4 regions of the Patulibacter ginsengiterrae genome follow, and region 4 is predicted to be linked to each of the others. Evidence: riboswitches for the same ligand, from Rfam matches in the RefSeq annotation. Region 4 holds a riboswitch; each other region holds the start of a gene.
What was found. A riboswitch is a leader RNA that binds a small molecule or an ion and turns the genes downstream of it on or off. The one in region 4 is predicted to bind cyclic di-AMP.
Positions count from the first base shown of each region.

Region 1: it holds a riboswitch for cyclic di-AMP, as region 4 does, so the genes downstream of both, ACVUH9_RS15680 (peptidoglycan DD-metalloendopeptidase family protein) here and ACVUH9_RS13070 (septal ring lytic transglycosylase RlpA family protein) in region 4, are expected to answer to the same signal.
Region 2: it holds a riboswitch for cyclic di-AMP, as region 4 does, so the genes downstream of both, ACVUH9_RS04965 (NlpC/P60 family protein) here and ACVUH9_RS13070 (septal ring lytic transglycosylase RlpA family protein) in region 4, are expected to answer to the same signal.
Region 3: it holds a riboswitch for cyclic di-AMP, as region 4 does, so the genes downstream of both, ACVUH9_RS07820 (peptidoglycan endopeptidase) here and ACVUH9_RS13070 (septal ring lytic transglycosylase RlpA family protein) in region 4, are expected to answer to the same signal.

Region 1 is NZ_JBWDOG010000012.1:52,306-59,783, reverse strand. Features, by position in the region: gene ACVUH9_RS15680 (peptidoglycan DD-metalloendopeptidase family protein) at 1-1,571, opposite strand, end outside; cyclic di-AMP (ydaO/yuaA leader) riboswitch at 1,577-1,730, opposite strand; gene ACVUH9_RS15675 (ABC transporter permease) at 2,096-3,292, opposite strand; gene ACVUH9_RS15670 (ABC transporter ATP-binding protein) at 3,289-3,972, opposite strand; gene ACVUH9_RS15665 (peptidoglycan-binding protein) at 3,962-5,227, opposite strand; gene ACVUH9_RS15660 (hypothetical protein) at 5,224-5,751, opposite strand; gene ACVUH9_RS15655 (response regulator transcription factor) at 5,873-6,535, shown strand; gene ACVUH9_RS15650 (sensor histidine kinase) at 6,532-7,478, shown strand, end outside.
Region 2 is NZ_JBWDOG010000002.1:325,927-333,404, reverse strand. Features, by position in the region: gene ACVUH9_RS04975 (ATP-binding protein) at 1-126, opposite strand, end outside; gene ACVUH9_RS04970 (acyl-CoA dehydrogenase family protein) at 332-2,347, opposite strand; gene ACVUH9_RS04965 (NlpC/P60 family protein) at 2,521-3,336, opposite strand; cyclic di-AMP (ydaO/yuaA leader) riboswitch at 3,348-3,492, opposite strand; gene ACVUH9_RS04960 (amidohydrolase family protein) at 3,672-4,820, shown strand; gene ACVUH9_RS04955 (DUF3159 domain-containing protein) at 4,842-5,690, opposite strand; gene ACVUH9_RS04950 (MFS transporter) at 5,801-7,237, shown strand; gene ACVUH9_RS04945 (nucleoside 2-deoxyribosyltransferase) at 7,318-7,478, shown strand, end outside.
Region 3 is NZ_JBWDOG010000003.1:278,112-285,589, forward strand. Features, by position in the region: gene ACVUH9_RS07800 (3-hydroxyacyl-CoA dehydrogenase family protein) at 323-1,120, opposite strand; gene ACVUH9_RS07805 (hypothetical protein) at 1,309-2,397, opposite strand; gene ACVUH9_RS07810 (hypothetical protein) at 2,530-2,808, opposite strand; gene ACVUH9_RS07815 (cell wall-binding repeat-containing protein) at 2,805-4,124, opposite strand; cyclic di-AMP (ydaO/yuaA leader) riboswitch at 4,258-4,407, shown strand; gene ACVUH9_RS07820 (peptidoglycan endopeptidase) at 4,595-5,068, shown strand; gene ACVUH9_RS07825 (PspA/IM30 family protein) at 5,256-6,023, shown strand; gene pspAA (PspA-associated protein PspAA) at 6,020-6,310, shown strand; gene pspAB (PspA-associated protein PspAB) at 6,455-7,042, opposite strand; gene htpX (zinc metalloprotease HtpX) at 7,176-7,478, opposite strand, start outside.
Region 4 is NZ_JBWDOG010000008.1:165,272-172,749, forward strand. Features, by position in the region: gene ACVUH9_RS13065 (fatty acid desaturase) at 50-955, shown strand; gene ACVUH9_RS13070 (septal ring lytic transglycosylase RlpA family protein) at 1,275-2,141, opposite strand; cyclic di-AMP (ydaO/yuaA leader) riboswitch at 2,151-2,319, opposite strand; gene ACVUH9_RS13075 (hypothetical protein) at 2,442-3,074, opposite strand; gene ACVUH9_RS13080 (sigma-70 family RNA polymerase sigma factor) at 3,423-4,526, shown strand; gene ACVUH9_RS13085 (winged helix-turn-helix transcriptional regulator) at 5,009-5,377, shown strand; gene ACVUH9_RS13090 (N-acetylmuramoyl-L-alanine amidase) at 5,507-7,258, shown strand; gene ACVUH9_RS13095 (YibE/F family protein) at 7,355-7,478, opposite strand, start outside.

The DNA of each region.
Region 1 (7,478 bases), on a different contig from region 4:
GCCTGCTCCGGAGCCGGCTCGACCGGGACCGCAGCCGGGGTCGCAACTGCTTCGGGCGCCGCCGCGACGGCGGCGCCGGCCTGGGCCGACGCCGTCCCGACGCTGGCCCCGCTGGTCGACAGGCTGCTGCTGCGGGACGTGGCCTTGGCCTTCGTCGTCGCCTTCGTCGTCTTCGTGACCTTCTTCGCCGTCGTGGCCAGCGACCGGGTCGAGGCGCTCGCCTTGCCCGCACCGCTGTAGTAGGGCGCCGGGTTGATCGCCTTGCCGTTGCGGCGGACCTCGAAGTGGAGGTGCGGACCGGACGTCCGACCGGTCATCCCGACGTAGCCGACGACGTCGCCGGCCTTGACCTTGGCGCCCTTCTGGACCGCGTTGCGCGACATGTGGGCGTAACACGTCTGGAGACCGTTGGCGTGATCGACGCAGACCAGGTTGCCGTAGCCACTCTGGCTGCCCGAGAACGCGACGGTCCCGGCCGCGTACGACTTGATCGCCGTCCCGATCGGCGCAGCGATGTCCATCCCCGCGTGGATCCGGCCGCCGCGCGGACCGTACGGCGAGCTCATCGTCCCGCTGATCGGCTTGGCCGTGCCCGAATCCGACGTGCCCGTGTCGGGCTCCGGGGTCGGGGTCAGCGCCGGGGCCGGCGCCGAAGCGCCGCCGGCCGAGGACGAGCCGGAGGAGGAGGACGAGCCGGAGGAGGACGAGCCGGAGGAGCTGCCCGCGGCCGCCGACGCGTCGCCGGCCGCACCGTCGCCGGTCGCGCTGCCGTTGTCGCTCGTGGCGGAGCCCGGGTCGGTCGTGGCGTCGCCGCCCTCGTCCGCCCCCGTGGACACCTGGGTGGTGCGCGCGGAGGTCGTCTCGGCGCCGCCCTGTCCGCTCCCGGCTGCCGCGGTCCGGTCGCTGGCGGCCTTCGCCCCGACCAGCACCAGGTCCTGGCTGCCGTCGGTGCGGGTCTTGGCCGAGACCACCTTCAGCTTCGGCACGCTGCCGTTGCCGGAGAGCGAGACCCCGCGGGTCGTCGCGCCCTGGGTCGCGAGCAGCGCGGTCCAGGTCTCCGGACCGACGACCCCGTCGACGACCAGCTGACGCTGGCGCTGGAAGCGCTCGACGGCGCTCTGGGTCCGGCCGCCGTAGGTGCCGTCGACGGTGATCCCGAGCCGGCCCTGGACGTTGCGGACGTCCTCGCCGGTCGCCCCGGCGGCCAGCATCGCGTGCGAGCGCGCGTCGTCGCTGACGGCGGCGAAGCTCGCGGTCACGCCGGCGCCGGTGGACCCGTCGTCGGTCGTCGTCGCGGTGTCGCCGCTGCTCGCGGCAGAGGCGCTGCTAGCGATCGGCGCGGCGCTACCGCCGACCATCGCCACGCTCATCGCCATCGCCATCTTGCGACGGCGACGGTCGCGGGCGCGCTGGACGGGGACGCTGATCCGACGCTCGCTCGCCCAGGCGGTCGAGCGCTGCCAGATCGACGGATCGGCCAGGTCCCGACCACTGACGCCAGTGGTGTACGGGAAAGATCGCACGAGCGGCGACGCGTCGCCGACCCCGTGATCACGGTGCTGTCCGGACATACCGGCTACCTCCTGTTGGAGGCCTACGAGGTGAGCTGACGGGCTCGCGCTTCAGGAGTTGCGCTACGCCGGTACCGGCGATTCGCCCCGGCGACCTTCCGGCCGCAAGTGGTTCCCCCGCCCCCGCGCATCTGACGCAGGGCTCGGCCTTGTACTCCGCAGAACACCGTAGCGAACGCCCACCGTCGGCGGCGCCGGTGGGTTATGTCGCCCTGCCCGGGGCGCGCGAGGAGGGGTGCAGGGAGGGGTCGGGCGGAGGCCCGTGACGAGGCGGAGGTCGGACCGAGCGGAGGTCGGACGGAGGCGCAGGGCGACCGGCGCCGCTCCGCGATGTGTTCGCCACCGTGGAGGTGGACAACACATCGCGCTCCCAGCGCCACCCCCGCCGGCCTCCGCCGCGCGCCCGACCGGCGGACCTCGGCCACCCCCGCGCGCCCGCCGGCCACCCGGCCCACCTCGCCCCCGCCTCCGCCGGCCACCCCGCCCGGCCCCGGCCCCGGCCCCCACCCACCGACCTCCCCCACCTACGCGCTCCGCAGCGCCTCGGTCGGCGGCAGGCGTGCCGCCCGCAGCGCCGGATAGGCCCCGGCGATCGCGCCGATCGCGACCGACGCCCCGACCCCGGCCGCCAGCGCGTCGACCGGGATCACGATCCCCCAGCCGCGACTGACCGCGAAGGCGACCGTTCCCGCCGCCCCCAGTGCGCTCCCGGCGAGGCCGCCGAGCAGCGACAGCAGCAGTGACTCGCAGACGAACTGGACGGCGATATGGCGACGGGTCGCCCCGATCGCTCGTCGCAGGCCGATCTCGCCCCGGCGCTCGAGCACCGAGATCACCATCACGTTGGCGATCCCGACCCCGCCGACGAGCAGCGCGACCGCCCCGAGCCCGAGGAACAGCCCCGTGAACGCGCTCTTGGCCTCGGCCCGGGCCGCGATCGCGTCGGACGGCCGACTGATCTGGACCTCGTCCGGTGCCTGCGGCTTGACCGACGGCGCCAGCAGCTCCCGAACCTGCGCGACGTCGTCGGCGACGGTCCGGACGTAGACCGTCGTCGGCGATCGCACCACGCGCGTGAAGGTCCGCGCGAACGGATAGCCGATCAGCGCGGTCGCGTCGAGGGCGGGATCGAGCAGGACCGGTCGCATGATCCCGACGACCGTCAGCCAGCGGTCGGCGGCGTAGACCTGGGCGCCGGGCGCCGTCACCCCCAGCCGACGCGCGGCGGTCACGCCGAGCACCACCGACGGCGTGCGCGCGCTGGCCGGGTCGAGGAACCGACCCGCCGCCAGGTCGACGCCGAGCGTCCGGGCCAGGTTCGGATCCGCCGCCGCGACCGCGAGCCCACCGGTGTCGGTGCTCGGGACGTAGGGCGAGCTGCGGACGACCGCGTCGTCGATCAGGGCGACGGCCGACGCGCCGGTCACGCTCTCGATCCCGGCCGCACCGGCCCGCGCGGTCGACGGCAGCCGCGCCTCGCTCCCGAACATGTCCTGCCCCGGCTGCACCGTGAGCAGGTTGGTGCCGATCCGGTCCAGCCGCGCGAGCAGGTTCGCCTGGCTCGACGCGCTGAGGCCGAGGATCGTCACGATCGCCGCGATCCCGATCGCGATCCCGAGCCCCGCCAACGCGGTCCGCAGCCGCCGGCTGCGCAGGCCCTCGGTACCGACGCGGAGGACGTCGAGCGGCCGCAGCCGCGAGCCCTCGGTGACGACGCTCATCGCCGCTCGTCCCCGACGATCCGGCCGTCGCGGATCTCGACCTGCCGCGGCATCGCCCCGGCCAGCTCGCGATCGTGGGTGATCACGACCACGGTCGTCCCGCGCTCGTGCAGCTCGCGCAGGAGCGCCACGATCCGCTCGCCGGAGCGGGTGTCGAGGTTGCCGGTCGGCTCGTCGGCGAAGACGATGCTCGGCCGCGCGAGCAGCGCGCGGGCGATCGCCACCCGTTGGCGCTCACCGCCGGAGAGCTCGTTGGCCCGGTGGCTGGTCCGGTGCCCGAGGCCGACGTCAGCCAGGGCCGCGGCGGCTCGCCGTCGCCGCTCGCGGCGCACGACCCCGGCGTAGAGCAGTCCCTGGGCGACGTTGTCGGTCGCGCTGATCCCGGGCAGCAGGTGGAACTGCTGGAACACGAAGCCGATCTCTCGCGCGCGGAGACCGGCCAGCTGGCGGTCGCGCATCGTGGTCACGTCGTGGCCGGCGATCCGGACCGTGCCGCTGGTCGGCCGGTCGAGCGTCCCCATCACGTGCAGCAGCGTCGACTTGCCCGAGCCCGACGGGCCGACGATCGCCAGCAGCTCGCCGCGGCCGACGGTCAGGTCGAGCCGGTCGAGCACCGTCGTGTCGCCGCCGTAGGTCTTGGTCACGCCGCACAGGAGCAGCAGCTCGTCGTCATGCGACATCCGGCACCGCCACCCGGTCGCCCTCGTGGACTCCGGGCCCGGAGACCTCGGCGAGGCCATCGGAGAACATCCCGACGCGGACCGGCACGACCGTGGTCGTGGCCCCGCGGACCACGCGTAGCGCGTACTCCCCGCCACGGTGTGCGACCAGCGCGGTCACGGGGACCGCGAGCGCCCGCCGCCGGATCTCGCGCGTGAGCGCAACGCTGACCGGCGCGTGGTCGAGCCGCCCGGCGGCCTCCGAGCTCCGCAGCCGCACGAGCACGTCCAGCTTCGCCTTCTCCTCGCCCGAGCCGCCGCCCGCCCCGCCTCCGCCGCCGTCGCCGCTCCCGCTCGAGGTGACCGGGCCGACGTCGACGATCCGGCCGCCGACGGTCCGCTGGTTCGGCAGCGTCACGGTGACGCGCGCCCCGCGCCGGGCGAGCTGCTGCTTGGCCGCGTCGAGCGGGACCCGGACCAGCCGCACCGTCGAGGTCGCCTCCAGGACGGTGGTGCCGTCGCCGAGCGGGACGCCGACGGCCGCCTCGACCGACGCGATCCGGCGCGCGCCGTCGGCGAAGACCACCTCGCCGAGCACGACCCCGCCGGTCTCCGCCCGATCCGTGGCTCGCTGCCAGCGGCGGACGGCGTCGGCGGTCCCGCTGCTGAAGACCCCGTCGACGGTGAGCGGGCCGTAGCCGAGCGCGGCCAGGTTCAGCTGGAGCTGCCGGACGTCGCGCCCGCGCAGGCCCGCACGGAGCGTCCGCCAGGCGGGGATAGTGCCGTACAGCAGCCGGACCGGGCGCTGGTCGACGCGGTAGAGCACGCCCCCGCGCCGGACGACGTCTCCGACGGCGGCGGTCTCGGTCAGGGTGCCGGAGCCGGACGTTCCGCCCCCACGCCCGTTGCCGGCTCCCTGGCCCTCGTTCGATCCGTCGCCCGACGAGCCGGAGCCGGAGCCACCGGCCCCGGAGCCCCCTCCGGACCCCGAGCCCGAACCGCCGGTTCCGGACCCCGAACCGCCGTCGCCCGACCCCAGACTCGGGGACCCGGCCCGGTGGACCAGCGCGACCGCCTCCCCGTAGCCGTAGGTCCCGCCGACGATCTCGCTCTCGCGCAGCGTCCGCCGCTCGACCGTCGCCGTGCTCGAGGGCGCGCCGGCCTGGGCCTCCGCGCCCGGTCGCCCGGACCCCGGCCAGAGCACGATCGTCGCCGTCGCCGCGATCGCGACGACCAGCGCCAGCGCGACCGCCCGCCGACGTGCCCGCCGGCTCACTGGCTCGGCGCCGCCGTCGGCGCCGCCATCGTCACGCGGCCGCCCGGTCCGCCGCAGGCCTTGATCGCGGCCTTGAAGGTCGGCGACTCGGGATCGATGTCGATCATCTTGGTCGCGCCGCTCGCCGTCGGATCGGGCATGTCGACGCCGTGCTCGCGCATGCACTTGGCGGTCTTGATCGCCTCGTCGGTCGCCGCCTGCTTCTCCTCCGCGCTCATCGCCGGCGCCTTCGGCGCGAGCTTCTCGCAGGCCTTGAACGCCCCGTCGACCGGCGCGGCGCCCTCGGCGTCCGCCCCGCGCACCACGCTCATCTGGTTGCCGTCGGCGCTGACCTTCGGGTCGGGCATGTCGACGCCGTGCTCGCGCATGCACTTGGCGAACTTGATCGCCTGGGCCTGGACCGCGGCGCCCTTGTCCTTCGGCGGGTCGTCGTCTCCGCTGCCGCCGCAGCCGGTGGCGGCGACGAGCGCGGTGGTGGTCAGGAGCAGGGTCAGGCCGTGACGGAGCCTGGTGGAACGGGACATCTCGGTCCTCCGGAATCGGGGTACGGACGCCGACCGTAGGCCCGCTCCCCTAACACGACCGTCACAGGCCGCCGCGACCATACGTGGGTGTTATGCGGCCATCGCTTGAATGACCTCCCGTATGCGCGTACTGCTCGTCGAGGACCAGCGCGATCTCGCGACCCTGGTCGCCAAGGGCCTGCGGGGACGCGGGTTCGCCGTCGACGTGGCCGCCGACGGCGCCGTGGCGCTGGCCAAGGCGGGAGCGGTCGACTACGACGTCGTCGTGCTCGACCGCGACCTGCCAGAGGTCCACGGCGACGAGGTCTGCCGGCGGCTCCGCGACGGCGATCGTGCGTGGCCGGGCAAGATCCTGATGCTGACCGCCTCGGGCAGCATCGACGACCGCGTCGACGGCCTCCGGCTCGGTGCCGACGACTACCTGCCCAAGCCGTTCGCGTTCCGCGAGCTGGTCGCGCGGCTGGAGGCGCTGGCCCGCCGCTCGGGGCCGTACCGCCCGCCGCTGATCGCGCACGCCGGGATCGAGCTCGATCCCGCGGCCCGCTCCGTCCGTCGCGAGGGCATCCCGGTCGACCTCAACAACAAGGAGTTCGGCGTACTCGAGGTCCTGCTCGGTCGTCCCGGCGACCCGATCAGCTCCGAGACGTTGCTGGAGCGGGTCTGGGACGAGCACACCGACCCGTTCACCAACACCGTCCGCGTGACCGTCATGCGGCTGCGGCGCAAGCTCGGCGAGCCGGACCCGATCGAGACCGTCGTCGGCGTCGGCTACCGGATCGCATGAGCGGCGTCCTGCGCTGGCGCCGCTCGCGGCACTCGGTCCGCTCGCGGCTGGCGACCCGCTACGCGATCGTCGCCTTCGTCACCGGAGCCCTGCTGCTGAGCTTCGCCTACGTGGTGATCCGCCACGAGCTGACCCCGAAGGCGACCCCGCGGTACCTGACCACCCGCGGCTTCGCGCCGACCGAGAACGCCGCCGGGACCGCTCGCCCCGACGCCATGTTCCAGATGGCCCCGGTCTCGCCGCTCTCCGGCGAGGCGCTCGCCGACGTGCTCTCGACCCCCGCAGCGACCGTCGAGCCGCTGCCCGGGATCGCGGCGCTGCCGGCGCTGCCGGCCGTCGAGCTGGCGCGCACGACCGCCACCCGCGACGTCGCGGTCAAGGTCCTCCAGGCGGTCCAGGTCCGCGACCAGCAGGTCCTCCGCAACGTCCTGCTCGCGCTCGGCGCGGCGCTGCTGCTGGTGACGCTGATCTCCGCCTGGATCGGCTGGCTGCTCGCCGGGCGCGCACTGGCTCCGGTCGCCCGGATCACCGCGGCGGCCCGCGGGGTCACCGAGCGCAACCTCCACGAGCGGATCGCCCTCGGCGGCCCGCGCGACGAGCTGCGGGAGCTGGCCGACACCTTCGACGGGATGCTCGACAAGCTCGACGTCGCGTTCGAGAGCGAACGACGGTTCGTGGCGAACGCCTCGCACGAGCTGCGGACCCCGCTGGCCGTCGTCCGGACCGCGATCGACGTCGCCGAGGACGGCGGTCCGCTCGACGACGAGACCCGCACGATGGTCGCCGCGATCCGCCGCGCGCTGACCCGCGCCGAGCAGCTGGTCGATCGGCTGCTGACCCTCGCCCGCAGCGACCGTGGGATCGAGACCGCCGTCCCGGTGCCGCTCGGGCGGATCGTCGCCGAGACCGTCGAGGAGCGGCTCGGCGGCGGACGCGCGGGCGA
Region 2 (7,478 bases), on a different contig from region 4:
GCCGATGCCGGCCGGCCCGACGACCAGCGCCAGGCCGCCGTGCCCCGACCGAGCACGATCGAGCAGCTTCGTGAGCGCGGCACGCTCGCTCTCGCGCTCGAGCAGGACCGATGGGTCGGCGTCCATGCGCCGATCCTAGAGAACGCCAACGCGCCAGATCACGCCGGGTCTCCGCCGTACGCAGGCAGACCTCGTCGCGCCGATGCCCCACGCCGCTTCCCGACCCGATGGAGCGGGCCATCAACGATCCGGCCCGCTCCATCGGCTCGCGGAAGGACCCGGCGTCGATCCGGTCCCGGCGCCCGGGCGTGCCGGGCGCCGGGACCTGCGCTCAGTTGACCTTGGAGGCCTTCTTCTCGGCCTTCGCCTTCGGCTCGGTGGCCGTCTTCCCCTCAGCGGCCTTCTTCGGCTCGGCGGCCTTGGGCGCGGCCGGTGCCGGCGCCGGCTTCTTCGCCGCGCCGACCGCCGGCTGGCGGTAGTCGTCGCCGAACAGGGCCCGGTCCTCGTCGGCGTACGGGATGCCCTCCTCGATCCAGGAGTAGCGGCCGCCCAGGACCTTCTGCGCCAGCTCGAAGTTGGCGTCGTCCTCGTTCGCGCGCAGCTCGGCGAAGAGGTCCTTCGCGCGGCGACGGGCCTGGAGGCAGAAGAGCCCGGCCAGCTCCTCGATCTCCTGCCGGCGCTCGGGATGCGCCTTGATCTGCGCGTCGGCGTAGGTCACGGCGGCGGCGATCGAGAACAGCTCGGCGCCGATGTCGACGATCCGGCCGAGCACGGCGCCCTTCTGCTCGAGCTTGGCGCCGTACCGGCCCATCGCGTAGAACGTCGTCCGCGCCAGCTTGCGCGAGTTCCGCTCGACGAACCGCAGGTGCGTCGCGAGCGGGCCGTGCTCCTCGTAGGAGCGCGGGTTCTGGCCCTCGCCGTGGGTCAGGGTCGGGAACCACTTCGCGTAGAACTTGCCGGCGCCGACGGCCAACTTGGCCTTCTCGGAGAGCCCACCGTCACCCTCGATCAGCTCGCCGGCGATCTGCAGGTGCTGGTCGACGGCCTCACGGGCGATCTGCAGGTGCATGATCTCCGTCGAGCCCTCGAAGATCCGGTTGATCCGCATGTCGCGCAGAGCGCGCTCGACGGGCACCGGACGCTCGCCGCGGGCCTGCAGCGACTCGGCGGTCTCGTAGCCGCGACCGCCGCGGATCTGGACCAGCTCGTCGGTGACCTTCCAGCCGAGCTCGGAGCCGACGAGCTTGGCGACCGCGGCCTCGATCCGGATGTCGGAGCGCTTCGAGTCGGCGAGGCGACCGGTCACGTCGACCAGCGCCTCGAGCCCGAAGGCGGTGGCGGTGATGAAGGCGACCTTCTGGGCGACCGGGTCGTGCTGGCCGACCGGCTTGCCCCACTGGACGCGCTCGGTGGCGAACTCGCGGGCGACGCGGGCGGCCCACTTGGCCGTGCCGGCGCAGATCGCGGGCAGGGCGAGGCGGCCGGTGTTGAGGGTCGAGAGGGCGATCTTCAGGCCCTGGCCCTCCTTGCCGATCAGGTTCTCCTTGGGGACGAAGACGTCCTCCAGCAGGGTGACCGAGTTCTCGATCCCCTTCAGGCCCATGAACTGGTTGCGGTGCTCGACGCTGACGCCCTCGGAGTCGTACTCCAGGACGAAGGCGGAGACGCCGCCACGGTGACCCTCGCTCTTGGGGATCTTGGCCATGATCACGACGATGTCGGCGATCGCGCCGTTGGTCGCCCAGAGCTTGCGGCCGGTGATCCGGTAGCCGCTGCCGTCCTCGGTCGGGATCGCCGCCGCGGCCACGCGGGCCGGGTCGGAGCCGACGTCGGGCTCGGTCAGGAGGAAGGCGGAGATGTGGTCCTTGGCCACCTTCGGGAGCCACTTCTGCTTCTGCTCCTCGGAGCCGAACAGCATCAGCGGCTCGGCGACGCCGATCGACTGGTGGGCGGACAGCAGCGCGCCGAGCGAGCCGTGCCAGGTGCCGACCATCGCCAGCGCGCGGTTGTAGTCCACCTGCGAGAGCCCGAGGCCGCCGTACTTGGTCGGGACCTTCATGCCGAAGGCGCCGAGCTCCTTGAAGCCGGCGATGACCTCGTCGGGGATCTTCGCGTCGCGCTCGATCCGGAGGTGGTCGACCTTCGTCTCGAGGAAGGTCTTGAGCTTGGCGAGGAAGACCTCGCCCTTGGCCGCCTTCTCCGCGTCGTCGGCGGGCAGCGGGTTGATCAGGTCGAAGCGGAAGTCACCGAGGTAGAGCTCCTTGCCGAAGCTGGGCAGCTTCCACTCGGTCTCACGGGCCTCTTCGGCGAACTTGCGGGATTCGGCGCTGGTCGGTTCGGTCGTCACGGTGGTCGCTCCTGGGATGGATTGACTAGTCAGTCAACATGCCCAACGGTAGCGCGTCTGGCCGCCGAAGACGACCCCCGACCGTGACCCGAACGTCCCGGAACGACGACGGGCCGCCCCGGAGGACGGCCCGTCTCGAACCTATACGGCAGTCGCGGCGAGGCCGCGGCGGATCAGCTGGTGGCGATCCGGCGGGCGCCGACGTAGTTCGCGCCCCAGTAGCTGTCGTTGATCTGGTGCTCCATCACGCCACGGGTCGTGGCGGAGATGACCGTGGTCGCGCTGGTCGCGATCCCGACGTGGGACGCGCCGCTGCCGGCGGTCGAGAAGAAGACGAGGTCGCCGGCCTGGATCTCGGCCTGGGCGACGGCGGTCCCCTCCTTGTACTGCTCGAAGCTCGTGCGCGGCAGGTTGATGCCGGCCTGCTTGTAGATGTAGACCATCAGGCCGGAGCAGTCGAAGCCGCTCGGGGTCGTGCCGGCCGAGCGGTACGGCACGCCGATCTGGCCGTTGGCACCGGCGACGGCGGCGGCGAGCGCGGCCGGGGTGGCCGTGCCGGTGGCGCTGCGGGCCGAGGCTCCGGCGAGCTTCTGCTCGACGGCCGCGACGAACGACAGCTTCATCGTCTTCAGCGTCTCGAGGTTCGGCCGGCCGGTCTTGGTCAGCTTCTTCTGCGTCTGGTACCGGCGCAGGGCGACGCGGGTCCGTGCGCCGAGCGCACCGTCGGCGCGAACGCGGACCTTGCGCTGGACCTGCTTGGTCTGGGTCCGGGTCAGGCTGACCGCGCGCGTGGCCGAGACCGCGGTGGTCGTCGGCGCGGCGGGCGCATCAGGCGCGGCCACGTCGGGCGTCGCGGTGCCCGGGTCGGGCGCGGTGACGGCCGCGTCCGGGGCGGTGACCGTCGTGCCACCGGTCGTGTCGTCGGCGGAGGCGGTCGAAACGCCGCCCAAGGCCAGGATCAGCGCCAGCGCGGCGCCCCGTGTCGTCAATCTCACTGTGCTCGTACTCTTTCGTCGGCCTACGGGGTTAGCTGACGGGCGAGCGCAGAAAGAGCAGCGCTTCCACCGACTTCGTGGATTAGCCCCAGAACTGGGTGGGTCCCCCGTTCGCCGGAAAGGACTCCGGCGACTCGGCTCGGGGCACCGTAACAGAGCCGTCGGCCGGGTTACGTCAGCTCCTCTTCGCTGCAGGCCCGGACCCGGCGCCAACCGACCGTTCGGCGGCTGCTCGGCCTGCGCGCACGCCCCGGCAGCCCGCTCGCCCAGGGGCGGTCGATCGTCCGTTCCCCACGGGCTCCGCAGGGTCGCCGTATAGCCTCCGGATCATGCCGCTCCGTCCCGTCGCCGCCGACCTCGCGGCGCTCTACTACGCCGCCTCCGCCGAGCTCGGTGAGGCCCCGTGGTTCGACGCCCACACCCACATCGGGCAGAACGATCCGGACGGGCAGAAGGCGACGGCCGAGGAGATCGTCGCCGGACTCGACGCGGCCGGGCACCAGCGGGCCCTGACCTTCGCGATGCACGAGCCGGACGGCTACCGCGACGCCAACGACGTCGCGATCGCGGCCGCAGCGGCCTCGGGCGGACGGCTGGTGGCCCTGGCCCGGGTCTCGCCGACCGCCGACGACGCGTTCGCCGAGGCCGAGCGCTGCCTCGCCGCCGGCGCCCGCGGCTTCAAGCTGCACCCGCGCAGCGACGAGTTCGCCCTGACCCATCCGGTCGTCGAGCAGGTCGTGGCGCTCGCGGCCGAGCACCGGTTGCCGGTCCTCTTCCACGCGGGACGGGGGATCCCGCAGCTCGGCCGCGCGGCCGTCGGCCTCGCCGAGCGCTACCCCGAGGCGCGCCTGATCCTCGCGCACGCGGGGGTCAGCGATCTCGGCACCCTCGCGGAGCCGGCCGGGCGCCTGCCGAACCTCTTCTTCGACACCTCCTGGTGGCACCCGTCGGACCTGCTCCAGCTGTTCTCGACCGTTCCGCCGGCGCGGATCCTCTACGCCAGCGACATGCCCTACGGGCCGGGGATGTTCAGCGGCTTCGCGTTCCTGCGCTCGGCGGCGGCGGTCGGGCTGGAACGGGACGTCGTCCGCGAGATGGCCGGCGGACAGCTCGGGCGGATCCTCGCCGGTGAGGATCCGGTCGACCTCGGCCCCGCTCCCGGCCCGGCCGCGCTCGGGCCGCGACTGATCGCCGCCGAGCGGGTCGCCTCCTACGCCGCGGCGGCGATCCAGCTGGCCTTCCGCGAGAGCGACCCGACCGAGCCGATCGCGCTCGCCCGCTGCGGCTGCCAGACCGCCGACCCCGAGGGCGACGAGGGGCGGCTGCTCTGCTTCGCCGACCTGCTGCTGGAGCGGGCCCAGAAGCAGCTCGCCGACGGCGCCACCGACGCGCTCGACGCGCTCGGCACCGTGCTCGCCGCGGGCTTCATCGCGGCGACCCCGACCGCGGGCACGCCCGAGGTCACGTTCCCGGACTGAGCCCGGCGTCGACCGGCTCGCTCAGGTCGCGGTGGCGCCGTCGCCGTCGTCTCCGCGCTGGGTCAGCGCGTCCCGGCCGACCACCAGCCAGGTCAGCCAGAGGCCGAGCGCGAAGAGCGGGATCCCCATCGCGACCTTGGCCACGCCCAGCGCGACCAGCGCGCCGGCAGCGTAGAGCGGCAGTTGGACGGCCAGCCGGATCACGAACAGGCCGACCCAGATCCAGCTCGCCCGCGTGTAGACCTTCATCAGCTGCGGGTCCTTGCGCCACCCCATCCCTTGGCTGCTGATCGCGCTGATCGCCACCCCGATCAGCGGCCAGCGAATCAGGATCGAGACGAGGTACGCGGTCGCGTAGGCGAGGTTCAGCAGCAGGCCGGGCAGGAAGAAGTCCTCGGCCTTGCCCGTGCGCGAGACGACGAACCCGGCCAACGCGATCCCGGCGAGGCCGGAGAGCGCGAACTGGACGGTCTGCCCCCGGATCAGTCGCGCCACCGTCAGCACCGCGCCGACGGCAACCGCCACGATCGCGGCGAGGTTGGTGTCCTGGCCGGCGGCGGTGTAGACCGCGACGAAGAGCGCGGCGGGCACGGCCGACTCGGCCACGCCGAGCGGCCCGCCGATCGCGTCGGTCAGCGACGGCGGCGGCGACTGGTTCGGCTTCTCGACCTTGATCTCGTCGGCCCGGGTCGCCGATGCGCCGGCCTCGTCGCCCGCCTGCCCTGCGGCGGAGTCACGGTCGGCCGACGGCGAGGTCCCGGCTCCGCTTTCGGCAGCGGTGGCTCCCGCGTCGGCGTCGGGCGCGGCCTGCGGCGCGGGCTGCGGCCCGTCGGAGGTGGAAGCGGAGGGGTCGGACACGGACTCGGGCACGAAGCCCCAGCGTACCGGGCCGGAAGCGGTCGCTCTGCATACTTCTCGGAGCGTGCCGGCCGTTGCGGTCCCGGGCGCCGCTCGACCACCCGAATAAGATTGCTTGTCGCATGAAGACCACGACCGCCCGGCGTTCCCACCCCAACCTCACGCTGGCCGTCCTCTCGCTCGGTGCCCTCGCCTACTCCCTGCTCCAGTCACTGGTGGCACCAGCCCTCCCGGACATCCAGCATGCGACCGGGGGCTCCCCCAGCTCGGTCAGCTGGATCCTGACCGGCTTCCTGCTCAGCGCCTCGGTGACCACGCCGATCCTCGGGCGGCTCGGCGACATCCACGGCAAGGAGCGGGTCCTGCTCGGGGTGCTGGTCGCGCTCGGGATCGGGACCGTGATCTCCGCCCTCTCGTCCTCGATCGAGATGATGATCTTCGGGCGGATCGTGCAGGGCGCCGGCGGGGGGATCTTCCCGCTCGCGTTCGCGATCATCCGCGACGAGTTCCCGCGGCAGAAGGTCGCCGGCAGCATCGGCCTGATGTCGTCGCTGCTGGGGATCGGCAGCGGTGCCGGCGTCGTGCTCGCCGGGGTGATCGTCGACCACCTCTCCTACCACTGGCTGTTCTGGTTCCCGCTCGCCGCGATCGTGCTGGCCGCGGTCGCCACCTACCGCTACATCCCCGAGTCGCCGATCACCGCCCCGGGGCGGATCAACTGGGCCGGCGCGCTGCTGCTCTCACTCGGCCTCGGCCTCGTCCTGCTCTCCGTCAGCCAGGCCTCGAGCTGGGGCTGGGGCTCGGGCCGGACGATCGGGCTGCTGCTGGCCGGGCTCGCGTCGATGGCCGCCTGGGTCGGGAACGAGCTGCGGTCGGACTCGCCGCTGGTCGACATGCGGATGATGCGGATCCGCGGGGTCTGGACGACCAACCTCGTCGCGATGATGGTCGGGGTCGGCCTCTACTCCGGCTTCATCCTGATCCCCCAGCTCGTCCAGGAGCCGACCAGCACCGGCTACGGCTTCGGGTCGTCGATCACGGCGGCGGGCCTGTTCATGCTGCCGTCGACGATCGCGATGCTGCTCGTCGGCCCGGCGGCCGGCTGGGTCGAGCGGCGGTTCGGCTCCAAGGCCGCGCTGCTCGCCGGCTCGCTGTTCGCGGCGCTCTCGTACCTGATGCTGGCGGTGGCCCACGACGACCACTGGGAGATCTACGTCGCCTCGGGCCTGATGGGCGTCGGGATCGGGCTCGCGTTCGCGGCGATGGCGAACCTGATCGTCGGGGCGGTCCGCCAGGACCAGACCGGCGTCGCCACCGGCATGAACACGGTCGCGCGGACCGTCGGCGGTGCGATCGGCGCCCAGCTGGCGGGGACCTTCCTCGCCAGCTCCGTGCTCGGCACGACCGGACTGCCCGCCGAGAGCGGCTACGTGGTCGCGTTCGTGATGTGCGCCGCGGCGCTGGTCGCCGCACTCCTGGTCGGCCTGCTGATCCCCGATGCCGGCCGGGCCGAGCGGGCCGCAGGGCGAGCACCCGCCGGCGCCCGGGCCGGCGCCTGAGAGCGGCCGGACGGACGGGCGTCCGGGCAGGCCGGATCCGCGCGCGCCGGACGCCCGTGCCGGCCGCTAGCGTGCCGGCCATGGCCCTCCCCCGCTGCTACGTCGCCAGCCCGCTCGGCTTCTCCGAGACGACCCGGCCGTGGTACGAGGACGTCCTGCTCCCGGCCCTGGCCGCGGTCGTCGATCCGGTCGACCCCTGGAGCCTGACGACCGCCGAGGAGCTCTCCGCTGCGGCCGCGGC
Region 3 (7,478 bases), on a different contig from region 4:
ACGGTGCTTCCGAGGTCAAGTTCGATAGCCCAATCGGCGATTATGTTGTTGTCCGAGCCGATCCTGGTGCGGCTGGACGGGACAACATGGCCCGGTGCCCGGGACGGCGCCGTGCCAACATACGGGAAGGGCGATTCGTCGCCCTGACCACCACACACACGCACGGACGACCCCGTTGAGCTTGCTCTTCGGGGTCGTTTGTTTGTACCGCATACCGCGGGGCTCGTGGGGCGAGCTCGCATTCGCGACCGCCCCGTGGCGTAGCGCCCGGGTGACGCCCGGGCGAGCTACCGGCGGCGCGAGGCCGCCGGTCCTCGCTCGCTCAGCGGCGCCAGTCGAGGAAGCCCTCGCCGCTCTTGCGGCCGAGCTTGCCCTCGGCGACCAGGTCGCTCACGGCCTGGGGGACGTCGGCGCCGATGACCTCGCCGATCGCCTTCGAGACGTCGAGCCCGACGAAGTCGAGCAGGGCGAACGGGCCCATCGGCTGACCGGCACCGAGCTGCATGCAGGTGTCGATGTCCTTGGCGGAGAGCCCCGTCTCCTCCTTCAGCTTCACGGCCTCGAAGAGGAACGGGAAGAGCAGCTTGTTGACCACGAAGCCGGGCAGGTCCGGCATCTCGATCGCGGTCTTCTCCCAAGCGGTCGCCAGGTCGCGCGAGCGCTGCTTGGTGTCTTCGCTGGCCGCCGACGGGAAGATCAGCTCGATCAGCTCCATCTTCGTGACGGGGTTGAAGACGTGGAGGCCGACGAACCGCTCGCTGATGCCCGAGGCCTCGGCGAGCTTCTCGACCGAGAGCGAGGAGGTCGTGGTGGCGAGGATCGCGTTGGGCGCGGCCACGGCGACGAGCTGGCCGAAGACGGCCGACTTCGTCTCGTGGTCCTCCGAGACGGCCTCGATGATGTAGGTGGCCTCGCTGAAGTCGGCGATGTCGGTCGTCACCGTGACGCCGGAGACGTCGACCTCGAGCTTGCCGCCCTGCTTGTCGATCGACGCCTGCGCGCGGGCGGCGCTGGCCTCGGAGCGGGCCCACAGGAAGACCTTGGGGGATGTACGGGCGGCGGTGACCGCGATCCCGCAGGCAATGGTGCCGGATCCGGCGACGGCGACTGTCTCAGACATGTGGTTCCAGGTTCGCTGACGGAAGAATGGGGGAAAAGTGGCAGCCTACTGGGAGTCGGAAGCGACGCGTTGCGCCACTCCCACTGCCCGTGGAGGCCACCTTGGCGGGTCCCCGCCGCCTACGGCGGGAGCCCTCCAGGAGCGCCGACGATCCCCTGCGTCGGCGTCCGTCTTGATGATGCCGTGACTCAGCCGTCGGCGCCGAGCCGGAACCCGTTCGCGGCGGGGACCAGCGTCAACGGCGACGCCGGGAGCTCGTGGGGCAGCTCGGCGTCGTTGAAGACCGTCGGAGCGAGGTCGTTCGGGCCGTCGGGATGGAACAGGGCCGCCAGCAGCTGGGCCTGGCCGCGGCCGGCGCCGAGCTCGGTCTGGCCCCCGGAGTAGACGCCGATGCCGCGGGCGGCACAGGCCTCGTAGACGGCCGAGAGCTCGCGCAGGCAGCCGACGCGCGACGGCTTGACGTTGACGATGACCGGGGTGAACGGCAGCTGATCGAGGTCGGCGGCGCTCTGGAGCGGGACGTCCCAGGTCAGGCGAGCGGCGTGCTCGCGAAGCACCGGCTCGGTCTCCGGGGTCACGCCCGGATCCTCGAAGAGGGCGTCGGGCAGGCCCTCCAGGAGCAGCCGGTAGGTCGCGGCGTCGACCGGGGTGTCGACCGTGGTGCCGTGGTACCAGCCCTTGAGGTCGACGGTCGCGACGGCGTCGTCGCCGGCGAGCGCGGCGACGGCATCGGCGTCCCAGGCGGTGCCGAGATCGAGCTTCATGCGGAGGCCGGGCGAGCGCTTCCGCAGGTCGGCGATCACCGTCGGGTCGGGCGGGTCGCCGACGGCGCGGCTGGAGACGAACGTCATCGGCGCGACCGGTCGGGCGGCCAACTCGGCCAGCGAGCGGCCGGCCTGCCGGAGGGCGAGGTCGAGGGCGGCCGACTCGAAGGCCCAGCGCCGGTAGCGCTCGTAGACCTCGTGCTCGGGCGGGGAGGGGAACAGGCTGACCTCGTCGAGGCGCTTCGCGAGGCTGGCGAGCGTCCAGCCGCCCCGCAGGTCGACGAGGCCGTCCCAGGCCTGGAAGAGCGGGTGGGCGTCGGCGTCGTAGGTGACGTCCTCGCCGACGCCGTCATGGCCGGCGCCGGAGAGGCGGACGAGGGTCGAACGGCGCAGGAAGGCGGCCGTCTGGCGCTCGAGTGGCTCACGGCCGACCGCGTCGATCTGGACCGGCAGGTCCTGGACGACCGACCACAGCGCCGGCCCGGCGACGGGAGGGGCAACGGAGATGGTCATGGTGCCTCGCGGGGATCGGGGAGGGTCACCGGGCCATCGTCGCTGCTGGTCCGGTCGGACACCAGCGCTGGTGTCCGGCTCCCGGGCGCGGCGAGGGCGCTCGGGTGGGCCAGGGCCCACCCGAGCGCGGGGTCACTTCGGCAGGGCCGTCGACGGCAGTCCGGGCATGCCGGGCTGGGCCGGGGTCCCGCGGACCTCGCCGCTGCGCCCGAGCTCGGTCAGGCGGATGATCTCGCTCTCACCGATCCGGCGCGCGGGATGGTCGGCGGGCAGGTCCGCGATCAGCCGGGCGACGCGGTTGCGGATCTGCTGCGCGAAGTGCGGCGTCGCGGCGCCGGTCAGCTCGCGGATGTCGTCGATCGTGACCGCGGCACCGAGGTTGCGGTGGTCGGGGCGTTCGGCTTCGCTCATGGGGTCTTCTTCGTCTCGGACTTCGGGGGAGGGGTGGGCGCCGACGTGGTGCCCGTGGTCCGGGTGCCGGTCGTCGTGGTCCCGGTCTTCGGCGCGGGCGTCGCGCCGGTCGTCGTTGCGGGGTTCGGGGCCGTCGTCGCGCCGCGGACGGGGACGATCTCCATCAGCGCGTCGAGCTGCGACTGGACCGCGACGTCGATCGCGCCGACGTCACCGGTCAGCCAGCCGCGGTTGTACACGCCGCGAGCAGGGTCGTTCTGGTAGCCGGGCTGGACGTCGAGCAGGTACTGGCGGACGGGCTCGGGCAGCTTGCTGGCGCTGTCGAGCAGCAGCAGCGGGCCGTGCAGGCCGGTCGCCGACAGCGGCGCGAGGGTGATCGCGGGCAGCGGGTCGCCCGCCCGCGCGAAGGTGAAGCCGTGGCCGGGCTCGTTGACGTTCCAGCCGAACGCGCCGTCGCTGAAGCGGGCGAAGGCGATCGCGTTCTTGACCGGGTCGGGGTCGCCGATCCGGCGGACGGTCCCGTAGCGGCGCAGCTGCTTGGCGACCGCGGGGGAGATCGCGCTGTCGGGGCCGAGCACGTAGAGCTTGGCGCCGGGGTGGGTCCGCAGCTGGCGGGCGGTCGCCGGCGGGATCGCGTCCTTGGTGACGAAGGCGACCGGGTCGCCGGTCTTGGCCAGCCACGAGGCGGCGGGGACCGCGAACGCCGGCTGGTCGCCGCTGACGACGACCACCCGGTTGCTCGAGCGGCTGCGGGCGGCGGCACCGAAGCGGTCGATCGCCAGCGCGAGCTCGTAGGAGTCGGCGCCGCCGACGTCGGAGGTGCGGAGGCCGGAGGGACGGCCGACGTTGCCGATCCGGATCGCCTGGGCGCCCCCGGCGACGTCGCTGCCGACGGGGCGGAGCGCGGTCAGCGCCTCGGTCGTGGCCGCGGGCAGCTCGTTGCCGTCGCTGAACAGGATCGGGGCGCCGATCGGCGTCGCCATCAGCGAGGTCGCCGCGAGCGCCGTCCGCCAGTCGTTGCGGTCGACCAGCGTGACCACGCGGGCCTGGGTCTCGGCCGCGCCGCCCGAGTAGATGGCGCGCGCGATCCCGGCCGCAGCGTCGTCCGGGTCGTTGGTCGCGGTGCGGGTGGTGTTGCGCGTGGCGACGACCGGAAAGCCGAGGTTGGCAGCGGCCTTCGACTCGCCCTTGGGCGCGACGAACGGCGACGGTGGCTTGTCGCCGTCGCCGCCGCAACCGGTGAGGGCAACGGCCCCGGTCACCAGCGCAGCCAGCAGGACCGGGGCGCGGCGAGGACAGACCCGTTCCGTGCGCATCGGGCTGAACGCTACCCGCACGGCCCGCGGCCCGCGCCCCTCCCGCTCGCGTGCTGCTCTCCGCGGTGCGCCGATTCCCGCACGTTGCAGGATCAGGTGCAGGGCTGGGTGACACATTGCGCTGGCCCTGATACTGTGCCGCAAGCCGAATCGCCGGGGTCGTTCCCGGTGAGCGGGGGAACCACATGTTCCTTGGGGCTAATTCACCGGTCTTCCGGTGGAAGCGCTGGCTCTTTCTGCGCTAGCCCGTCAGCTAACCCCGTAGGCCGACGAAAGAGAACAGTTACGTGCGCTTCACTACTCGAGCTATGGCCTTGTCCGCGGTGCTTGCCGTCGGAATCGCCGGCACCGCGTCTGCAGCAACCCCTCGGACCGGTGGTCTGACGCCGGTCGAGCCGGCCGCTACGGCCCCCGCTGACCCCGCCGCTGCGGCTCCCGCCGCCGCTGGCGCCGTCGCGATCCCCGCCGGCATGCAGACCACCGCCGGCGTCCGCGCCAAGCGGTACAAGGGCAAGACCGTCGACGGGCGCACCGCCTACTTCGCTCGGGTCCCGCTGCAGGCCCCGGCCGCCGTTCAGACGGCCGTGATCGCTGCGAACAAGATCGTCGGCAAGCCGTACAAGTGGGGCGGCGGACACGCCCGGGTCGAGGACTCCGGCTACGACTGCTCCGGCACCATCAGCTACGCGCTGATCGGGGCCAACCTCCTCAAGACGCCGCTCTCCTCGTACGAGTTCGACGGCGAGTGGGCTGCCGCCGAGTCCGGCGTCGGCCAGTGGATCTCGGTCTACGGCAACCAGGGTCACGCCTACGCCGTGATCGCCGGTCTCCGCCTCGACACGTCGGCCGCCGCCGACACGAGCCGCCTCAAGGGCCCGCAGTGGCGCCCGAACAACCGCAAGGACGCGGCGTCGTTCGACGTCGTGCACCCGGCCGGGCTCTAACCCGCCTGTAGGGACCAACTCCGGCTCGACCCGTTCGCGGGTCGGGGACGGGGTTTCCGGCCGATTCGCTCGGTCGGGGAGGACGAGAGGGCACCGCATCGCGGTGCCCTTCGTCGTTGACGGTTGCTTGAGCCTGGATCGGTAGGCTGTGCGGGCAGTTCCCCGCACACGCCACAAGGAGGACCACATGGGTCTCGGCGGCCGCATGTCCAACACCATCAAGGCCAAGTTGTCCCGCGTTCTGGACAAGGCTGAAGACCCGGGCGAGACGCTCGACTACAGCTACCAGAAGCAGCTGGAGAACCTGCAGAACGTCAAGAAGGGCATCGCGGACATCGTTACCGCGAAGAAGCGCCTGCAGCTGCAGTCCGACAAGCAGCAGCAGGCCGTCGTCAAGCTCGACACCCAGGCCCGCCAGGCGCTCGCCGCCGGCAACGAAGAGCTGGCCCGCACGGCGCTCGAGCGCAAGACGCTGATCCAGAACGAGCTCCAGGGCCAGGACGCCCAGATCGCCGAGTTGGAGAATCAGCAGGAGACGCTGATCGCCAACGAGCAGAAGCTGCGGGTGAAGATCGAGCAGTTCCGGACCAAGAAGGAGGTCATCAAGGCGCAGTACAGCGCCGCTGAGGCCCAGGTCCGGATCTCCGAGGCCGCCAGCGGCGTCGGCGAGTCGATGGCCGAGGTCGGCATGGCGATGCAGCGCGCCACCGACAAGACCGAGAACATGCGCGCCCGTGCGGACGCGGTCGCGGAACTCGAGGCAGCCGGCACGCTCGGCGACATCGGTGAGCTCGGGAGCGGCAAGGACGACATCGACCGCCAGCTCGAGGCGCTGACCAGCGGCTCGCAGGTCGACTCCGAGCTGGAGCGGATGAAGGCCGAGCTCAGCGGCGGCACGCCGGCCGCGCAGATCGATCAGGGGTCGCCGGAGAAGGCCCAGGAGCCGGGCGCGTGATCGTCCGGATCTTCAACGACAAGCAGTATCGGCTCGACGACGCCGAACACCCCGCGCTGAACGAGATCGACGACGCGATCGTGACCGCGGTCGACGCGGGGGACGAGGCGGCCTACCGCGAGCGGTTCGCGCAGCTGCTGGCCTTCGTGCGCGAGCGCGGGGTGCCACTCGGCGACGACGAGCTGACCAGCAGCGACGTCCTGATCCCGGCCGACGACTTCAGCTTCGAGGAAGCCGGCCGCGAGTTCACGGGCGAGGGACTGGTTCCCGACCGCACCGAGGCCTGAGGTCCGGGACGCCTGAGCGTCCCGAATCGGGTACGTGGCGTGCCGGGGTCCCCGCGTCGAGCGGGGGCCCCGGGCCTGCGGACCACGTTGCCGCCGACCCGGCGGCTCGGACCGGTCTACCCGTGCCCGCGGTCCTTCGGGGGCTCAGCCGCCGAGCGGAGCGCCCCAGAGCGGGTACCAGCGGTCCATCTCGGGCTCGAGCGGCATCATCGGGGAGAGCACCGCGCGGAGCTGCAGCTCACGCTCGCGGTCGCGCTCCTTGGCCGCACCCGGAAGCGGGACGAACGGGTACCAGGTGCCGCGCTTGGCGAGGTAGACCAGGTGCAGCAGCCGTGAGGTCGGCTCCTCGCGCATCGCGAACACGGCGCAGAGCACGCGGTCGGCGTAGCCGCCGGCCTGGAGCGACTCCATCACCGAGTTGACGCCGATCACCTGATCGTCGACGTCGGAGTCCTTGAGGACCATCCAGCGGTAGCCGTAGGCGTCGTCGCGGCGCTCGATCGTGGTGCCGGTCTCCTCGCCGGTGCTCCGCAGCAGCTGCTCGACGTCGTCGGCGATCTGCGTGAAGTCGCCGGTCGCCAGTGGCTGGAAGACGATCGCCGCCTCGCCGGTGGTGACGATGTCGTGGGCCGTCTGGAGGTCGATCGCCGCGGTCGTCAGCGCGAACAGCCGGTCCGGACGGACCTGCTTGACGGTTTGCGTGCGACCGAAGAGCGTGTTCAGGAAGCCCATGGACACCGCCTTTCGTGAGATGAGATGTGCGTGGATCGCGGATGGGGAGGGGCGACGGTCGAGCCGACGCAGTGGCCCGCCACGGGTCGGATCGACCGGTGGCGCTCCCCGCCGCGAGGCGCGTGCAGCTCGCTCACGAGGTCTGGCCGGACTGGAGCTGCGCTTCGATCTGCTGGAGCGCGGCGATCCGCTTCTCGGTCGGCGGGTGCGTCGCGAAGAGCTGGCTCATCGCGCTCTTGGCCCGCGGCGGCAGGATGTAGAAGGCCTGGACGGCGCCGACCTCGCGCAGATCCTTCTCGGGGGTACGAGCGATCCCGTCGCTGATCCGGACCAGGGCCGCCGCCAGCGCGCTCGGGCGCCCGGTGACGACCGCCGCGCCGCGGTCGGCCGCGTACTCGCGGTAGCGGGAGAGGGCCCGCAGGAGCATGAAGCTGAT
Region 4 (7,478 bases):
ACGCCGATCGTCGCTGCCGCCAGTCCACGACGAGCACCGGGGAACGACGATGAGCACGACCGCCGACCGGATCACCACGATCCCGCGTCCAGAGGAGCCGATCCCGCTCGTGCCGTGGCCGACGGTCGGCCTCTTCGCGGGGGCGGCGATCGTCTACGCGGCGTCGACCGCGCTCGGGGTCGCCGACGCCTGGCCGTGGCCGCTGACGACGATCCTCAACGGGATCGCGGCGTTCGTCTTCTTCACGGTCGCGCACGAGGCGAGCCACTCGGCCGCCTCGTCGAACCAGGCGATCAACCGCTGGCTGGGCCGGCTCTCGCTGCCGTTCTTCATCTTCATCGGCAGCCACGGCGTGTTCCGCTTCATCCACATGCAGCACCACCGGTTCACCAACCACACCGACGGCTCCGATCCCGACCACTACACGCAGGGCGGGCCGAGCTGGCTGCTGCCGCTGCGGTGGGCGACGATCGACCTCCAGTACCTGCGGTTCTACGGCTCGCGCCTGGGCGCGCGCCCGCGGGCGGAGAAGCTCGAGTCGCTGGTCTCGCTGGTCGTCGTGCTCGCGATCCTGGGCGCGCTGATCGCCACCGGCCACGGGCTCGAGCTGCTGCTCTTCTACTTCGTCCCGTCGCGGATCGCGCTGTTCCTGCTGGCCTGGTCGTTCGACTGGCTCCCGCACCACGGGCTCCACGACACGGCGAAGACCGACCGCTTCAGGACGACCCGCAACATCATCGGGATGGAGCGGCTGCTGACGCCGCTGCTGCTCTACCAGAACTACCACCTGGTCCATCACCTGCACCCGATCGTGCCGTTCTACCGCTACATCGCGGTCTGGCGGAAGAACGAGTCGGCCTACCTGGCCAACGACCCGGCGATGGTCGACCCTCGCGGTCGTCCGCTGACCGCCGACGAGGTCCGCCGGCTCCGCGCGCTGGATCACGAGCACTAGGCGGACGAGACGGGGCGCCTGGGGGATGGGTCCCTCCCGTCGGAGATGGGGGCGCCTCGAGACGGGGGCGCCGTCGGAGATGGGGGCGCCTCGAGACGGGGGCGCCGTCGGAGATGGGGGCCTCGGAGACGGGGCGCCTCCCTCGGGGGCGGGGCGCGGTCGGAGATGGGGCGCCTCGAGACGGGGCCCCCGAACTGATGCGGATTTACCGCCTATAGGACCCTATATCCGCATCAGTCGCTTGTGGCACCGCGGCACCGCGGCGGGTGCGGCGACCCGCGGACCCCGTGGTGCGCCCGGAACGAGCGCGCCGACGCGACTAGTTGATCGCCGGGGCCTTGGCCGGCGTCTCGAGCCGGTCGAGGTCGTCGCGCTGGACGAATTGGACCTGGCCGACCCCGTCGAGGCCGATCTCGTCGGCGACGTTCTTGGTCAGGTCGAAGGCGGCGCCGTTGGCGAACGGGCCGCGGTCGATCACCGGGACGACGGCGCGCTTGCCGCCCATCCGGACCTCGACCTGGGTGCCGCAGGGCAGGGTCCGGTGGGCGACGCCGACGGTGCTCTTCTGGAGGGTGAGGCCGCAGGCCGTCGTGCGGCCGTAGAAGCCGGGGCCGTACCAGGTGGCCTTGGCCTGGCCGAGCACGACGACGTTGACGGTGCCGGCCTGGTCGGCGGTCACGCGGGTGCTCGCCTGGGGGGTGCTGGAGGCCTGCGGCTTGCTCGCGGCGGTGGTGGCGAGCACGACCCGCAGCTCGTGGTAGCGGGTCGAGCTGGTCCGCCAGTAGGTGACGAAGCGGCCGTTGGAGCGGATCCGGCCGGTGGTCGCCCGCATCCAGTTGCCGGCGGGGCTGCGGCGCTCGACGCGGATCGCCTTGCCGGCGAGCGCGGAGCGGAAGCTGCCGCTGATCTTGACGGGGCGACCCAGTGCGGTCGAGCCGGAGGCGGTCCAGCTGCCGGCGCCGCCCAGCTCGGCGGAGGTGACGATCGCCGGGGCGGGGGCGGGGCTGCCGAGGGCCGGAGCGGGGGTCGCGGCGTCGGTCGCGGCCGTCGTCGCGGGGGTGACGCCGCCGGTCACGGCGGGACTGCCCTCGGGGGCCTCGGCCGCAGAAGCGGCAGCAGGGAGGGCGAACAACGTCAGCATGCCGGTCAGGACGGCAGTGCGACGCGCGAAGCTCAGTGCGGTCACGGAATCCAATGGGTCTCGTTCTGCGCCTACGAGGTGAGCTGTCGGGCTCGCGCGGAACGAGTGCGCTACGGACCTGAACCGGTCCGATTCGCCCCAGCAAGCAGCCTTCTCAGGTCGCTCACAGTGGGTCCCCCGTTTCGAGACGATCAGGTCGTCCCGAACTCGGCGGCCGGAAGTATGGCACAGAACTCCGGCGCGTCCTCGGCCCTCCGGGGTCGGTCCGGACGGCGTCGGTGGTGACGGGCGGACGGGTCGGACCGAGCGTTCGGTCGGTCCGACGACCTGGCGGCCGGGTGGGGCTCAGCGCGGGGTGATCCGGCGCAGCACGCCGCGTACGAGCCGCTCGCCGGTCCGCACGGCGCCGCCGACGATGGCCCCGACGTCGAGCCCGCCGCGGGCGTCGTCGGACTCGGGCGGGGCCGGGGTCGCCCAGCCGGAGCGCGGTGCGGGCGGGACGGGGGGGATCGCGGTCGGGGCGGCGGTCCGCCGGGTGCCGTGGGCCGCAGGGCCGCGCTTCGGCGGCGTCGCGGGGGAGGCGCCGGTCGCAGCCCGGGCGCCGGTCTTGGTGGCGCTGCCGCGCTTGGGTGCCGAGCTGCGGGTGCTCTCGGCCGGCACGGCCCCGACCTTGGGTGCGCCGGCCTTGGTCGCGCTGCCGCCGGCCTTCGTCGCTGCCGTCGCCTTGCCCGTTCCGGACGCGCCGCTGCCCGTCGGCTTCCGGACGCCGCCGGCCTTCGCGGCCGCCGAGGAGCCCTTGGTCGCGGTCGTGCCCCGGGCTGCGGCCTTCGCGGTCCCGGAGCCGGAGCGGGAGGAGCCCGCCGCCGCATCGTCGTTGGGTGTGCGCCGTCGACTCCGCCGCTGGGGCCGGGTCGACGGCAGGTTGCCGAGGACGCCGCCCTCGTCGGTCCGGTCCTTGCCCTGATCAGCGTCGGCCATCGTCGGGCTATCGTCGCGCACTTGGCCGGAATCTGCACCTGGCGCGCACGATCGTGCACTTGGGGCGTGCGATTGGGCACACGAGCCCCGTTTCGGCGGTATTTTCCGCCCAGGCAGTGCACCTTTTCGGCTCGGGCGGTGTACTCAACCCTGACATCACTCCGAGGCCTGCGACTCGCGCTACGCACGCGGGAAGCAGCGCTCACGGCGTGGTAGACTGTGGAAACGCTGTCGGTAGCCTGGGCCGCTTGCGCCTGACAACTGATTCGGCCGACGCGCGCTCCTCTCTTCTCTTATGCATTTCCGCCCCGTCGAAGGTCGACGGAGCGCCGATGGGACGCCTCATATATGTCTGCAGTTGAATTCCAGGAACTCGAAGAGGTCAAGACGCTGGTCCACCGGGGCCAGACGCTCGGTGTGCTGACGCACGCCGAGGTTCAGAAGGCGATCGCCGAACTGGACTTCGACGACTCGGACGTCGAGGAGCTCAACACGTACCTCGAGAAGATCGAGATCGAGCTCGTCGACGAGATCGATCCGGCGCATTCGGCGACGCAGGTCGAGCGCGCGCCGGACAAGCGGACCCGCAAGAAGCGCGTGGCCACGCCGCTGGACCTGCGCCCCGACATGACGACGGACAGCCTCCAGCTGTTCCTCAAGGACATCGGCAAGGTCCGCCTGCTGACCGCCGCCGAGGAAGTCGATCTCGCCAAGCGGATCGAGCGCGGCGACCTCGACGCCAAGCAGAAGATGGTCGAGTCGAACCTGCGCCTGGTCGTCTCGATCGCGAAGAACTACCGCAACCAGGGCCTGCCGTTCCTCGACCTGATCCAGGAGGGGACGCTCGGCCTGGTCCGTGCCGCGGAGAAGTTCGACTACCGCAAGGGCTTCAAGTTCTCCACGTACGCCACGTGGTGGATCCGCCAGGCGATCGCCCGCGCGCTGGCCGACAAGGCCCGCACGATCCGGATTCCGGTCCACGTCGTCGAGAAGCTCAACAAGATCGGCCGCGCCGAGCGCAAGCTCGTCACGGAGCTCGGTCGTGAGCCCACCCCGGAGGAGATCGCCGAGGTCACCGGCATCGACCCCGAGGAGGTCGAGTCGATCAAGCGGTCGGCCCAGGCCCCGGTCTCGCTGGAGAAGCCGGTCGGCGACGAGGAGGAGTCCGAGTTCGGTCAGTTCATCGCCGACGAGCGTGCGGAGTCCCCGTACGAGCGCGCGGCGGAGATCCTGACCAAGGAGCACCTCCGCGAGGCGCTGGAGAACCTCTCCTACCGCGAGCGTCGCGTGTTGGAGCTGCGCTACGGGCTCGGCGGCGAGAAGCCGTGCACGCTCGACGAGGTCGGCCACCGCTTCAACGTCACGCGTGAGCGGATCCGCCAGATCGAGAACCAGTCGCTGAAGAAGCTGCAGTCGCTCGCGGAGGCTCAGAAGCTCCGCGACGTCGCCTAGCGGGCGGCGCGAGGCGCGCGGATACCGGCGCATCTCGGCACGCAGCTCGCTCGGCACTACTGGCCGTACAGCTCGCGCTTCCCGGCGGTGACCTGCGCGGTCCACGAACACCTCTCATCCACGCGTGGGTCCTCGGGCTCGCGCGTGGTCTCCGAAGGGCGCCGCGAGGCGCCCTTCGTCGTTGGCGGGGCGAGGCGTTGGTGGGGGAGGCGTTTGCGCGGACGAGGCGTTGTGGAGCGAGGCCCGCCGCCCCGCCGTCCGCGCGCGGCCCCACGACCTCGACCCGCGGCTGCGCGCGGAGGGCCGTGAGGGGACCTCGATGGCCGACGTCGCCGCAACGGGCCGGAGGGCGGCCGACGGCGACGACCGGACGGTTGTTCGCCCGGCCGTGACGCTGCCGGCGGTCGAGCTCCGGGGAGATCAGAGCACCCCGCGGCGTCGATTCGTCGGAGCCGCGCGCTTCATTCGGTAAAGTGTTGGGTATGGCTGTAGATCCCTCCTGCCCGGTGTGCCGCACCGCCGACATCGTCTGCGGGAAGTGGACGCTGCTGCTGGTCCGCGATCTGGCCGAGGGCAACACGCGCTTCTGCGAGCTGGAGCGGTCGCTCAGCGGGATCAGTCCGCGCACGCTCTCGCTCCGCCTCCGCGGGCTCGAGGAAGAGGGCATCGTCGCCCGCCAGACCTTCCCCGAGGTCCCGCCGCGCGTCGAGTACGCGCTGACGGAGAAGGGCCGCGCGCTGCTGCCGATCATCGAGGACATGCGCGAGTACGGGCGCCGCTGGCTCGGTGGCTCCGACACGTGCACGAGCGACGCCGAGGCCGCCGTCGTCAACGTGCTGACGTCGGCCTGAGCGCCCGGCGCCTGGCCTGATCCACGGCTTGCACGGGTTGCAATTCGTGGCCGGGACCGGAACTCTGGGTGCTGTTCCCGGTTGGGACTAGCAATGGCCCCCGTTCCGAGCCCCGAAGACCGTCCGAGCGTGTCGCGACCGTCGCGCGCCCGGGACGGCCGACCCTCGCTGTACTCGTTCCTCGACGGGAGGCTGACCCGACGCCGCGCGGTCGGCGCGGGCCTCGCCGTCGGCGCCGCGACCTGGCTCGGCGCCACCGCCGGACCAGCCGGGGCGGTCGCCGCCTCGCGTCCGGGACGGATGATCGTCCGTCGCAGCGCTCTCGTCCCAGGCGCGGTCGTCGGCCCGCTGCGGGCCCCGCACCGCTTCGACCTGCTCGGCGCCCCGGTCACCACCCTCGCCGGGGCCGGGATCGAGGTCCGGGCCCGGACCCGCGGCGGACGCTGGAGCGGCTGGCAGGGGCTCTCCTCGCACGACGGCCACGCCCCCGACGGGCGCCGCGCGGCGATGAGCGATCCGGTCTGGTTCGGCGACGCCGACGAGCTCCAGCTGCGAGCCCGCCGCCGCCCGTCCCGCGACCTGCGGCTCGACCTCGTCGCGGTCCCCTCCGGGACCAAGCGGCAGGGTGCGCGGGCGACGGCGCGGGCGGTCGCCACCGGCGGCGTGCTCGGGCACGGACGGGCCCGCAGCCGCAGCGCGGGGCAGGCGACGCCGCGGGTCACGGCCCCGACGATCATTCCCCGGAGTGCCTGGGCGGGTGGCCTGGACCCGAAGAGCGGTCCCTCGATGGGGCAGGTCCAGCTCGCGTTCGTACACCACACGGTCAACGGCAACGGCTACGGGCCGGAGGGCAGCGCGGCGATCGTCCGCGCGATCGCCGAGTACCACATGCGGTCGAACGGCTGGAACGACATCGGCTACAACTTCCTCGTCGACCGCTACGGCCAGGTCTTCGAGGGACGAGCCGGGGGAATCGACCAGCCGGTGATCGGCGCCCAGGCGGTCGGCTGGAACAGCGTCTCGACCGGGATCGCGATCATCGGCACCTTCGCGGGCGAGCCGGCCCCCGACGCCGCGATCAACGCCGTCGCCGCGCTGATCAGCTGGAAGCTGCCGCTGCACGCCGCGCCCAGCTCCGGGACGGTCTCGCTGGTCTCCTCCGGGGGCGCGGGCAACCGCTGGCCGGGCGGGCAGGAGGTCGCGCTCAACCGGATCAGCGGCCACCAGGACGGCTGCGCGACCGACTGCCCGGGAACGGTGCTCTACGGTCAGCTCGACGCGATCCGCGGGCGGGTCGGCACGGTCCCGGCCTCGGCGCCTGTCGCGAAGAAGGCGCTCACGATCTCGGTCCCGTCGGCGGCCGTCGCCTACGGCGCCCAGCTGACGGTCAGCGGACGCTTCACCGTCGGCGGCAACGGCGCCGCCGAGATCGACGTGGTGGTCGAGAAGAAGAGCCCGACCGGCCGCTGGGTCCCGCTCACGCGAACGCAGACCGACGCCGACGGTGGCTGGTCGACCAACATCGTCTGGCGGGCGGCCAGCGCGCTGCGGGCGCGGGCGGCGGGGATCACGTCGAAGGCGGCCACGGCCGGCCTCGACCCGCGGCTCTCACTGCGGCAGCCGAGCCGGCGGGTCCGTCGCGGCGGCACGATCCAGGTTCGCGGAGGCGGACGCGGCGTGCCGGACGTCAGCGTCGTCGTCCGCCGCAAGCAGGGGACCCGCTACGTGGTCTCCTCGCGCAAGACCCTGAAGCTGCGCCGCGGCGCGTTCAGCGGGCGGGTGCCGGTCCGCGGACGCGGGATCAGCCGGGTGACGGTCGAGACGAAGTCCGCCGGCCACCGCTACGAGTCGGTCCGCCGCTACGTGCGCGCGGTCGGCTAGCGGACCAGGGCACCGACGGACCGCTCCGTCCGGGACCACGGCTCCGGCGCGGGAACGCGGCGTCACCGGCCGACGGTGACCCGCACTCGGCGAGCCCTAGTGGTGATGGTGCTGGTGCCCGTCGCCGAGCGCGGCGGTCGGCAGGCGGCCGACGAGCAGGGCGGCCAGCAGGGTCGAGAGCGGCACCGCCGCGACCAGCGCCGCGCTGCCCACGAGCGTC